DNA from 2 places in the Micromonospora sp. NPDC049662 genome. Region 2 is predicted to be linked to the other one. Evidence: riboswitches for the same ligand, from Rfam matches in the RefSeq annotation. Region 2 holds a riboswitch; the other holds the start of a gene.
The links. A riboswitch is a leader RNA that binds a small molecule or an ion and turns the genes downstream of it on or off. The one in region 2 is predicted to bind cobalamin.
Positions count from the first base shown of each region.

Region 1: it holds a riboswitch for cobalamin, as region 2 does, so the genes downstream of both, AB0J36_RS00170 (ribonucleoside-diphosphate reductase subunit alpha) here and cobN (cobaltochelatase subunit CobN) in region 2, are expected to answer to the same signal.

Region 1 is NZ_JBFAOC010000001.1:40,973-46,998, reverse strand. It holds gene AB0J36_RS00185 (histidine phosphatase family protein) at 1-467, opposite strand, end outside; gene AB0J36_RS00180 (CbtA family protein) at 464-1,264, opposite strand; gene AB0J36_RS00175 (CbtB domain-containing protein) at 1,255-1,458, opposite strand; cobalamin riboswitch at 1,517-1,590, opposite strand; cobalamin riboswitch at 1,777-1,991, shown strand; gene AB0J36_RS00170 (ribonucleoside-diphosphate reductase subunit alpha) at 2,185-4,512, shown strand; gene AB0J36_RS00165 (ribonucleotide-diphosphate reductase subunit beta) at 4,563-5,558, shown strand; gene AB0J36_RS00160 (family 43 glycosylhydrolase) at 5,712-6,026, opposite strand, start outside.
Region 2 is NZ_JBFAOC010000007.1:23,155-29,180, reverse strand. It holds gene AB0J36_RS07655 (hypothetical protein) at 120-455, shown strand; gene AB0J36_RS07650 (inositol monophosphatase family protein) at 478-1,284, opposite strand; gene AB0J36_RS07645 (DUF5919 domain-containing protein) at 1,281-2,171, opposite strand; gene AB0J36_RS07640 (hypothetical protein) at 2,479-2,601, shown strand; cobalamin riboswitch at 2,713-2,842, shown strand; gene cobN (cobaltochelatase subunit CobN) at 3,159-6,026, shown strand, end outside.

The DNA of each region.
Region 1 (6,026 bases), on a different contig from region 2:
TGCACGAGCGCGACCCGGATCACCAGCGGGTGCGTGACGGCGGTGACCCGTCGGCCGACGTCGCGCTGCGCGTCCAGCCACCGACCGACGCGCTGGCGTACCGCGAGGATCGACTCACCGCCGTGCGGCGCGGCGTCCGGCGTGGACAGCCATTCGCGCAGCGCGTCCGGCCGCGTCGCGGCGATCTCCGCGAGGGACCGGCCCGACCAGTCGCCGTAGTCACAGTCGGCCAGGGCCGCCTCGACGGTGGGCGCGAGCCCGAGAACCTCGGCGGTCTCGACGGCCGCCGCCGCGGGGCTGGACAGGCATGCCACCGCGTCGCCTGCGCGACGGCCCGCAGCGGCGGGGGACAGGGCGAGGGCGGCACGCCGGCCGCCCTCGTCCAGGCTGTCGTTCCCGCCGAACCGGGCCTGCCGCAGGGCGGCGGTGTGACCGTGGGCGACCAGCCGCAGGCTGGTGGCGCTCACCCGGCCAGTCGTGCGTCGGCGACCGCGCGCTGGCGGTGCATCAGGGCGGCGAAGAGCAGGCCTATCCCGGTCCACAGCACCATCTGGGTGCCGAGCGAGGCGAGGCGGAAGCTCCACAGCAGCGTCGCGGGGAAGTCGCCGGGGACCTCCTGGAACGACGGCAGCGCCACATAGGACACGACGGTGACCAGCAGGAAACCGCCGACCGCCGCGCTGGCCCGCAGCCACACGGGCGCGCGCTCACCCACCGACCGGTAGCCGAGCGAACCGGACCAGACCGCGACCAGGCCGAGTACCACCATCAGCAGGTAGGTGACCGTGCGCTGGTTGATGGTGGACGGGTCGCCGACGGCCGGCGGATTCGGCGGGTACTTGAGGAACGGCACGATCACCGTGCCGAGCAGCGCACCGCCGGCCAGCAACAGCCCGGACCGCCCGTCGTCGGCGGTCCGCCGACGACGGGCCAGCAGGACGTACGCGCTGGCCAACAGGCCGCCCATGGCGGCGCCGAACAGGCCGGTGGCCAGGAACAGGCCGCCGCGTTGGCCGTTGCGGCCGATCAGGGCCTCCTCGCCGTGCTGGTGCCCGTCGGCGGCCTCCTCGGCGTGCTGGTGCCCGTCGGCGGCGGCCTCCGCGTGCGTGGCCGCCTCCTCGATGGCGATGGCCGCCTCGACGTGTGGTTCGCCGACGACGTAGGCGAACGTCCCGGCGATCAGGCCGGCCACCAGGCCGGCGAGCAGCCCGCGCAGCAGGACCGTGACGAACGTGGGTGCGGTGCCGGTGTCGCTCAGTGGCACGGGACACCGAGCAGGTGCCGGCCGTCGTGCATCAGCTCGTGCAGGTACATCCCGCTGCGCGAGACCGCCCCCTGATCGAAGGCGACGAGGTAGGCCAGCAGGGCGAGCACGGCGACGGTGGCCAGGACCGTCCACAGGAGACGGGTCGGGACAGCGGGGTGCGACAGCGGCTGGCTGGACGTGGAGCTGGACATGCGTGAACGAACCTCCTCGGGGATGACGCGTCCCCATCGCAAGGCTGCGGACGACCGAGCGTCCTGGCTCGCGCCCCCCGGGCTGGGGGCCGCTCACAGTGGCGCGACCGCGCCGGATTCTCACCGGCTTCCCTCGCGTCGCCGCAGATAGTGGGTCGACCGTATCGGTGCCGGTTCGCCTCGGTCAAGCCGATGGCGACGGTCGGGGCGGCACCGCCTCGTCGGCCGGCTCCGAGCCGATCGACGAGGGTCGTCATCGGCGACCGCGACACGCCGAACCCGACATGTGGGGTGTGACAAACGTGCTCGCCCCTATATATGGTGTCGACCGCAGCTGGTTCGTCCACTCCTGGTGAGTGGTCGAGGCAAGAGGGAACCCGGTGCAAGTCCGGGACTGTCCCGCAGCGGTGAGTGGGAACGACCGCCGTCATCAGCACTGGGCCAACGGCCTGGGAAGCGACGGCCAGTAGGTGACCGGGCAGGCCCGGTCGCGCCCGCGAGTCCGAAGACCTGCCAGCGCGCCGCGTACCCGACCCTCGGGTGCGCGGCGGTCCGAGGCCGCGCGGAACGGCTGACGCCACCTCGCCCACGCCCGCGCTGGCCTGGCGTCGACGGCGTCCGTCTCCCCGCGTCCGAGGGCCCTTGAGGTCTCGAACTCCCGAGGAGTGAGTGGTGACAGTCACCCAGGTGGTCCCGGTCAGCGGCGAGGCCGCGCGGCGGACCCCGATGCAGGTGCGCAAGCGCGACGGCGGCACCGAGGCCGTGGACGTGAACAAGATCGTCCGGGCGGTCGAGCGGTGGGCCGACGACCTGACCGAGGTCGACCCGATGCGGGTGGCCACCCGCACGATCAGCGGCCTCTACGACGGCGCGACCACCGCCGAGCTGGACCGGCTGTCCATCCAGACGGCGGCCGAGATGATCGGTACGGAGCCGCAGTACTCGCGCCTGGCCGCGCGGCTGTTGGCCGGCTACGTCGACAAGGAGGTGCGGCGCCAGGGCATCACCTCGTTCAGTGCGGCGATCCGGGCCGGCCACGCCGAGGGTCTGATCGGTGACGAGACCGCCGCGTTCGTCGCCGCGCACGCGGAGACGTTCGACGACGCCGTCGACCCTGACGGCGACCGCCGCTTCGAGTACTTCGGCCTGCGCACCGTCTACGACCGGTACCTGCTGCGTCACCCCACCACCCGGCTGGTGCTGGAGACGCCGCAGTACTGGCTGCTGCGGGTGGCCTGCGGCCTGTCCCGTACGCCGGACGAGGCGGTCGACTTCTACCGGCTGATGTCCAGCCTCGCCTATCTGCCCAGCTCGCCGACTCTGTTCAACTCCGGCACCCGACACACCCAGATGTCCTCGTGCTATCTCGTGGACTCGCCGCGCGACGAGTTGGACTCGATCTACGCGCGCTACGCCCAGGTCGCGAACCTGTCCAAGTTCGCCGGTGGCATCGGCATCGCGTTCTCCCGGGTCCGGTCCCGTGGCGCGCTGATCCGGGGCACGAACGGGCAGTCCAACGGCATCGTGCCGTGGCTGCGCACACTGGACGCGAGCGTCGCGGCGGTCAACCAGGGCGGGCGGCGCAAGGGCGCGGCCTGCGTCTACCTGGAGCCGTGGCACCCGGACATCGAGGAGTTCCTCCAGCTCCGGGACAACACGGGCGAGGACGCCCGGCGTACGCACAACCTCAACCTGGCCAACTGGGTCCCGGACGAGTTCATGCGCCGGGTCGAGGCCGACGAGATGTGGTCGCTGTTCGACCCCGACGAGGTGCCCGAACTGCCCGATCTGTGGGGCGAGCGGTTCGACGCCGCGTACCGGGCCGCCGAGGCGCAGGGCCGCTACGTGCGGCAGCTGCCGGCCCGCGAACTGTACGGGAAGATGATGCGGACCCTGGCCCAGACCGGCAACGGCTGGATGACCTTCAAGGACGCGGCCAACCGGCTGTGCAACCAGACGGCCGAGCCGGGCAACGTGGTGCACCTCTCCAACCTCTGCACCGAGATCATCGAGGTGTCCAGCGACGACGAGACCGCAGTCTGCAACCTCGGCTCGGTGAACGTCGCCGCCCACCTGACCGATGAGGGCATCGACTGGGAACGGCTGCGCGCCACGGTGCGTACGGCGGTGACGTTCCTCGACCGGGTCATCGACATCAACTACTACCCGACCCCGCAGGCGGCGGCGAGCAACCCCCGTTGGCGGCCGGTCGGGCTCGGGCTGATGGGGCTGCAGGACGTGTTCTTCGCGCTGCGGCTGCCGTTTGACGCACCGGCCGCGCGGGAGCTGTCCACCCGGATCAGCGAGGAGCTGTACCTGACCGCGCTGGAGACCTCCGCCGACCTGGCCCGCGACTTCGGCGCCCACCCGGCGTTCGCGCAGACCCGGGCCGCGCGGGGGCGCCTGCAACCGGACCTGTGGGGTGTCGAGGGTACGCAGGCCGCACGCTGGACCGCGCTGCGTCAGCGGGTGCGGGAGTACGGGCTGCGCAACTCGCTGCTGGTGGCGGTCGCGCCCACCGCGACGATCGCGTCGATCGCCGGCTGCTACGAGTGCGTCGAGCCGCAGGTGTCCAACCTGTTCAAGCGCGAGACGCTGTCGGGGGAGTTCCTCCAGGTCAACACGGCTCTCGTACGCGAGTTGAAGGCCCGTGGTCTGTGGACCGAGCAGATCCGGTCGGCGATCAAGCGGGCCGAGGGGTCGGTGCAGTCCGTCATGGAGCTGCCGGCCGACGTGCGGGAGCTGTTCCGCACCGCGTGGGAGCTGCCGCAGCGGGCGCTGATCGACCTGGCCGCCGCCCGCGCGCCGTTCATCGACCAGTCCCAGTCGCTGAACCTGTTCCTGGCCTCGCCCACCATCGGCAAGCTCTCCTCGATGTACCTGTACGCCTGGAAGACCGGTCTGAAGACCACCTACTACCTGCGGTCCCGGCCGGCCACCCGGATCCAGCAGGCCACCGTCAGCGCGGTGCCGCCCGTCCTCCCCGTCGCGGTCGACGCCGAGGCGCTGGCCTGCTCGCTGGAGAACCCCGAGTCGTGCGAGGCGTGCCAGTGACCGTCGCCGACACCACCACGGACAGCACCACCGACGCGAGGACCACGCACATGCTGCTCAACCCCGGGATGGACCTGACTCTCCGTCCGATGCGCTACCCGCACTTCTTTGACCGGTTCCGGGACGCCATCCGCAACACGTGGACGGTCGAGGAGGTCGACCTGCACGCCGACCTCGCCGACCTGGACCGTCTGTCGCCGGCCGAGCGGCACCTGGTCAGCCGCCTCGTCGCGTTCTTCGCCACCGGCGACACGATCGTCGCCAACAACCTCGTGCTCAACCTGTACCAGCACGTCAACAGCCCCGAAGGTCGGCTCTACCTGTCGCGGCAGCTGTTCGAGGAGGCCGTGCACGTCCAGTTCTACCTGAACCTGCTCGACACGTACGTGCCCGACGAGACCGAGCGGTTCGCAGCCTTCGCCGCCATCGAGAACATCCCGTCGATCCGTCGCAAGGCCGAGTTCTGCTTCCGCTGGATCGACTCCCTGCACGACCTGCGGGAGCTGCGTACCCGCGAGGACCGGCGGACCTTCCTGCTCAACCTGATCTGTTTCGCCGCGTGCATCGAGGGGTTGTTCTTCTACGGCGCGTTCGCGTACGTCTACTTCCTGCGCTCCCGTGGCCTGCTGCACGGGCTGGCGTCGGGGACCAACTGGGTGTTCCGCGACGAGTCCATGCACATGGCGTTCGCGTTCGACGTCGTCGAGACCGTACGCGCCGAGGAGCCCGATCTGTTCGACGACGACCTGGCCGACCAGGTCCGCCGGATGCTCACCGAGGCGGTCGAGTGCGAGGTCCAGTTCGCCGAGGACCTGGTGGGCCAGGGGGTGCCCGGCCTCACCCTGGCGGACATGCGCCAGTACCTGCAGCACGTCGCCGACCGCCGGCTCGCCCAGCTCGGGATCGCGCCGCACTACGGGTCGGCCAACCCGTTCGCCTTCATGGAGTTGCAGGACGTGCAGGAGCTGTCCAACTTCTTCGAGCGGCGGGTGTCGGCGTACCAGGTCGGGGTGACCGGCACGGTCGCCTTCGACGACGACTTCTAGAACCCCCACCCCACCCCCGGCCCCGCCCCGTCGATCATGAAGTTGTTGCTCCCCTATCGGCGTATCGGGGGCATTGACTTCATGATCGACGTCGGCGGCGGACGGGTGTGGGGATGGGGTGGGGGTGTTTTTGGGGGTGGGAACCCGGGGGAGTTAGGCGGGGGTGCAGGTGGGGGTGGTGGTCGGAGGGCTGGTTGAGGTGGTGGAGCTGAGGTAGCCGGCGGTGGTCGAGGTTCCGGGCGCGAGCTGGCCGTTGTAGGCGGCGTTCGCGACGGTCACCTGGCTACCCGACTGGGTGAGGGTGCCGTTCCAGACCTGGGAGACCGTCTGCCCGCTGGCGAGCGTCCAGGTGACCCGCCAGCCGTTGAGCGCCGACGATCCGGAGTTGGTGACTGTCAGCCGTCCCTCGAACCCGCCCTGCCAGGTGTTCACCACGGCGTTGGTGACCGCGCAGGACGTCCCGGCCGG
Region 2 (6,026 bases):
CACCGCCCGCGCCCGTCGGGTTCCGCCCCAGCGGAGTCAGATTTCTCCCACCCGCCGTGCAGCCTATTGCCAGGAATCGGTGCTGAACTGGGAGTGGCGTCGAAGGAGAGGGGCTGGGCATGGGCTGGTTCAACCGGCGGTCTCGCGGCGGCGAGGCGACCCCGACGAAGCTGGACCGTGAGGCCACCCGGGACGACCTCGCCGCGCTGGAGGCGTTCGTCGCCAGCCGGCGAGGGGTGGAGTTCTACCTGGAACCGGAGACGACCGCCACCGACACCACCGTGGTCGCGATCGCCTACGACGGTGAGTGGATCCGTCGCCGCACCGGCACACCCCGGGCGGCGGGCGACATCGCCCGCAAACACGCGGTGCCGCTGTACGAGGCGGCCCGCACCGGCTACCCGGAGCGGATGCGGGTGTGGAATCGGGCCCACCCGGAACGCCACGCCCGCTGAGCCGGTCAGGCCGTAACCGGGCTCAAGCGGGTTTCGCCTGCGCGAGTGATCGCTGGATGAGCGTGAGGACGGGTGGAAGGATCAGCTCACCGCCGCCGATCGTGGCGCCAGCGTTCACGTGGTGGGGCGTGCCGTCAATGTCGACCACCAGCGCGCCAGCCTCCCTGGCGATGACGACGCCCGCGACGGTGTCCCACGGGTTGTTGTTGAGCATGACGAACGCGTCGATCCGGCCGTGCGCCAACCAGGCGAGGTCGATTGCGGCTGACCCGTGCATGCGTATCCGTTGGACGTGTCGGGTGAGCTGCTCGGTGATGGCGAGTCGCTCGGTGTTCTTCCGGCTGGCCTCGGCACCGACCGCATAGTCGCCGATGGCGACGACGGCGTCCCGCAGATCGGTGACCTGGCTGGCGCGGATGCGCCGGTTGTCGGCATAGGCGCCGTGCCCCTGCACGGCGTGGTAGCGGGTGCCGAGGAACGGAAGGTCGATGACACCGAGGACGGCGTGTGTGCGGTGGATGAGGCCGAGAGAGATCGCGCACAGGGGCGAGCCGTGGATGAAGTTGACGGTGCCGTCGACTGGATCGAGTGCCCAGGTCAGCGCGCTGGTGTCGCCGCTGCTGCCGTACTCCTCACCGAGGAAACCGATGTCAGGCGCCTTGGCGGCCAGATGCTCGCGGACCGCTCGCTCGATGGCGTAATCCACGTCCGAGGCCATGTCGCGGTCACCCTTGAAGGTCAGCGCACCGGGCTGGAGCCTGCGCATCAGGTCGTGGGCCAGGTCGACGGCCTCCTGTGCGAGAGGGAGGAGGTGCGCGTAGCCGGTCATAGCTGGCGGCTGCGCTCCCACAGCGAGTTGAACATCTCGTCGAATATCGGGTAGAGGCCGGAAGGGCTGGGGCTGGCGCTGCGCTCGATGACCAGCGTCGGGCAGTCGACACCGCGCATCTGCGGTAGGTAGTGCTGGACAACGCAGAGTCGACCATCGATCAGAAGGACGTTGGCGCGGATGGATTCGTCGTAGACGCCGATGGTGAGGTTGTCCCGGGCATCCGCCGGGAGCCGGTCACGAATGCGGCGGGCCAAGTTCTGGATGTTGAGTTCGGTGAGCGCGCTGAGGTGCCCATCTGGATAGTCGTCCTCCCGCTCCTGCCGCCTGATCGCCTCGCCGGCCGGGTCAAGGAACAGGCAGCGGAGGCGGGTGCCGGCGGCGAGGAGTCTCAGGAGGCGATTGTCGCCGTACTGCTGACAGATGAGGTTCAGTGACAGCCCGGCCGCTCGGATGTCCGTGGCATGGTCGAAAAGGGCTTGCGGGGGCAGCTCCGCCATAAAATCTGATCGGCTGGAATAGATCGCGCTGACATCAGCGCATTGGTTCCGTACGGCCGTGCTGAGCTGGTGTCCGGCGAGGTCCGGGGCCGGCTCGCGTTCGCCGAGGAGAAGCGTCATTCGTGCGTGGCGGGGCATGGACAGGCCGGTGCAGATGCGGGTGAGGACATCGATGCTGCTGACCCGGCGGGCACCGCTGGTGATCTCGCTGATCTGAGCCTGGCTGAGGCCGGTGGCGACGCCGAGAGTGGTCTGGCTGGCGCGGGTGGCTCGCTGGACGAGGCGGAATACCTGAGCGATGTTACGAGCGGCCAGGGCGTCGAGCATGTCAGTGGTGTCCCACAGCAGGTCGTCAGTGGTAAGCGTGGCAGTTGTGCGGACGCTCACGGCTGGCTTCCTTCCTGCTACAAGGGCCGAGGGCCAGCTTATCCAGTAGTGGGATGGCATGCCGGGAGGACATCCAGAGGGCGGATGAAAGTTATCCATCGAGGATTCACCCGCCGTGATGGATCGCTGCGGTTGTGGTGAGCAGGGTCGTGGTGTGAGTCTGCGGTCCCGCCCCCACCTGCCCATGCGCCCCGCCTGGTTGTGCCGCAACTGTGCCGCAGCATGGCCATGCTCCCGCGCCCAACTCGATCTCGTCGCCGAGTTCTACGGTCACTCGCTGGCGCTGGCCCTCTACCTTACGTCCTGCATGAACGAGGCCATCCACGACTTGTACGGTCTCGGCGGTCGCCCCGACCTTGCCCTGATGCACGCGCGTTTCCTCGGCTGGCTGTCGTTGACTCGCCGGCCGCGTCGCTTCAACCATGAGTGACTCGCCCCGATATCTTCGCAGGTCAATGTGGTGCTCGTGACCGGGCGGCACCGGGGTCCGCGTTGACCGGCGGCGCGAGGGTGTGGCAGCATTCGCGGCCTGACGGCAGTGAAGGAAGTCGGTGCGAATCCGACGCGGTCCCGCCACTGTCACCGGGGAGTGATCCCCCCTCGCGAGTCACGGCCGTGTGTCTGCGGTTGGAAGGCCGGGGGAGAGCGTCGATCCGGAAGCCAGGATACTTCGGCCGTCGGGACGTACCCCAGGGCGTGGACACCCGAGGAGGACCCGATGACGCATGGCGTCTTGCGCACCCACGAGCACCGTCGTACCCCGAGCGGCGGTCGCACCGCCGCGCCCCGACCCGGCCGCACAACCGCGCCGGCATCCGCTCGCTTGGGCGTCGTTTCCCGCTGAGTTCCGCGCCACGCCACCCGTCGCCGCCGGCCCCGTGCCGGTGAGCGGTCCGGGTCGCGGTGCCCGCTGAACCCCGCGCCCACCCGCACGTCGTCGCCGAACCGCTTCCGCGAGCGCGCCGACGTTACCGTCCGGAGCCTGCCGTGCGCATTCTGCTGCTCTCCACCGCCGACACCGACCTGCTGGCCGCCCGCGCCAGCGACGCCGACTACCGGCTCGCCAACCCTGCCCGGGTGGCGGCCGACGAGGTGCCCGCCCTGCTCGACGGGGTCGACCTCGCCGTCGTACGCCTGCTCGGCGGTCGGCAGGCGTGGCCGGACGGCCTCGCCGCCGTGCTCGCCAGCGGCGTGCCCACGGTCGTCCTTGGCGGCGAGGCGCTGCCGGACGCGGAGCTGATGGCGGTCTCCACGGTGCCGTCCGGGGTGGTCGCCCAGGCCCTCGCGTACCTGGTCGAGGGTGGCCCGGACAACCTGGGGGAGTTGGCCCGGTTCCTCTCCGACACGGTCCTGCTCACCGGGGAGGGGTTCGCACCGCCCGCGCCGACCCCGGCGTACGGCGTGCACGGCGAGCACCCCACCGAACCGGGTCGGCCCACCATCGGAATCGTCTTCTACCGGGCGCACGCCCTGGCCGGCAACACCGCGTTCGTCGACGTGCTGGCCGAGGCGGTCCGCGCGGCCGGCGGCAACCCCCTGCCGATCTTCTGCGGCTCGCTGCGCGGGCTGACGGCCGGCGCCGGCCCCCTCGGGCTCTTCGCCCGCTGCGACGCGCTGCTGGTCACCGTCCTCGCGGCCGGCGGCGCGGTCGCCGCCGACGCCTCCTCCGGCGGCGACGAGGACGCCTGGGACGTCGGCGCGCTCGCCGCCCTGGACGTGCCGGTCATCCAGGCGCTCTGCCTCACCAGCACGCGCGAGCAGTGGGCCGCCAGCGACGCCGGACTGTCCCCGTTGGACGCGGCGATGCAGGTGGCCATCCCCGAGTTCGACGGCCGGATCGTCACCGTGCCGTTCTCGTTCAAGCAGGTCGACGCCGACGGTCTTTCGGTGTACGCCGCCGACCCCGAGCGGGCCGCCCGCGTCGCCGGGATCGCGGTGCGGCACGCCCGGCTGCGGTACGTGCCGAACGCCGACAAGCGGATCGCCGTGGTGCTCAGCTCGTACCCCACCAAGCACTCGCGGGTCGGCAACGCCGTCGGGCTGGACACCCCGGCCTCGGCGGTCCGGCTGTTCGCCGCGCTCGCCGAGGCGGGCTACGACCTCGGCGGCACGCCGCCGCCCACGGACGGTGACGCGCTGATCCACGCGCTGATCGCCGCCGGCGGGCACGACGTGGAGTGGCTCACCCCGGATCAGTTGGCCGCCGCCGAGGCGCGGATACCGGGGCAGACGTACCGGCGCTGGTTCGAGGCGGTCCCGGTCGAGCTGCGCGAGCGGATGCGGCAACACTGGGGCGAGCCGCCCGGCGAGCTGTACACCGACGGCGGGGACGTCGTGCTGGCCGGGCTGCGCTTCGGCAACGTGGCGCTGCTGATCCAGCCGCCGCGTGGTTTCGGGGAGAACCCGATCGCCATCTACCACGACCCGGACCTGCCGCCGAGCCACCACTACCTGGCCGCGTACCGCTGGCTCGCCGCGCCGGTCTCCGACGGCGGCTTCGGCGCGGACGCCGTGGTGCACCTGGGCAAGCACGGCACCCTGGAGTGGCTGCCCGGCAAGGGCCTCGGCCTGGCCGCCGGCTGCGCGCCCGACGCGGTCCTCGCGGACCTGCCGCTGGTGTACCCGTTCATCGTCAACGACCCAGGCGAGGGCACCCAGGCCAAGCGGCGGGCGCACGCCGTGGTCATCGACCACCTGGTGCCGCCGATGGCCCGCGCCGAGACCTACGGCGACCTGGCCAAACTGGAGCAACTGCTGGACGAGTACGCCACCGTGCAGGCGCTCGACCCGGCGAAGGTGCCGACCGTGCGGGCGCAGATCTGGGACCTGGTCCGCGCCTCCGAGCTGCACCACGACCTGCACACCGAGGCGATGCCCGACGCGGACGACTTCGACGACTTCGTGCTGCACCTCGACGGCTACCTGTGCGAGGTCAAGGACGTGCAGATCCGCGACGGCCTGCACATCCTCGCCGACGCGCCCACCGGCGAGCCGCGGGTCAACCTGGTCCTCGCGGTGCTGCGCGCCCCGCAGATCTGGGGTGGCGTCCAGGCCCTGCCCGGCCTGCGGCAGGCCCTCGCCACCGCGTACGGCCTCGACGAACAGGAACTGCTTGCCACGCCGGGCCAGCGGATCGCCCTGCCGGCCGCGTTGACCGACGCGGTGGACGGGCCGGCCGGCACCGCCGCCGATGCCATCGACCTGATCGAAACCCTCGCCCGGCGGCTGGTCGTCGGCATGGAGACCCTGGGCTGGACCGCCGACACGGCCGAGGCGGTCGTCGCCGAGGTGACCGGCCAGCCGATCCCGGACGCCGCCGAGGTGCTGCGCTTCGCCGCCACCGAGTTGGTGCCCCGGCTGGTTCGCACCACCGACGAGCTGACCAACACCCTCGGTGCGCTCGACGGCCGGTTCGTGCCGCCCGGCCCGTCCGGCTCACCCACCCGGGGCCTGGTCAACGTGTTGCCCACCGGCCGGAACTTCTACTCCGTCGACCCGAAGGCCATCCCCAGCCGCAACGCCTGGGACGTCGGCGTGGCCCTGGCCGACTCGCTGCTGGCCCGGCACCTCGCCGACACCGGCGCGTACCCCCGCTCGGTGGGGTTGACCGTGTGGGGCACCAGCGCCATGCGGACGCAGGGCGACGACATCGCCGAGGTGCTCGCGCTTATCGGCTGCCGGCCGGTGTGGGACGAGCGGTCCCGGCGGGTCACCGGCGTCGAGGTGGTGCCGACCGCCGAGCTGGGTCGGCCCCGCGTCGACGTCACCGTACGGATCTCCGGGTTCTTCCGCGACGCGTTCCCGCACGTGGTGGCGCTGCTCGACGACGCCGTCCGGCAGGTCGCCGCCCTGAAC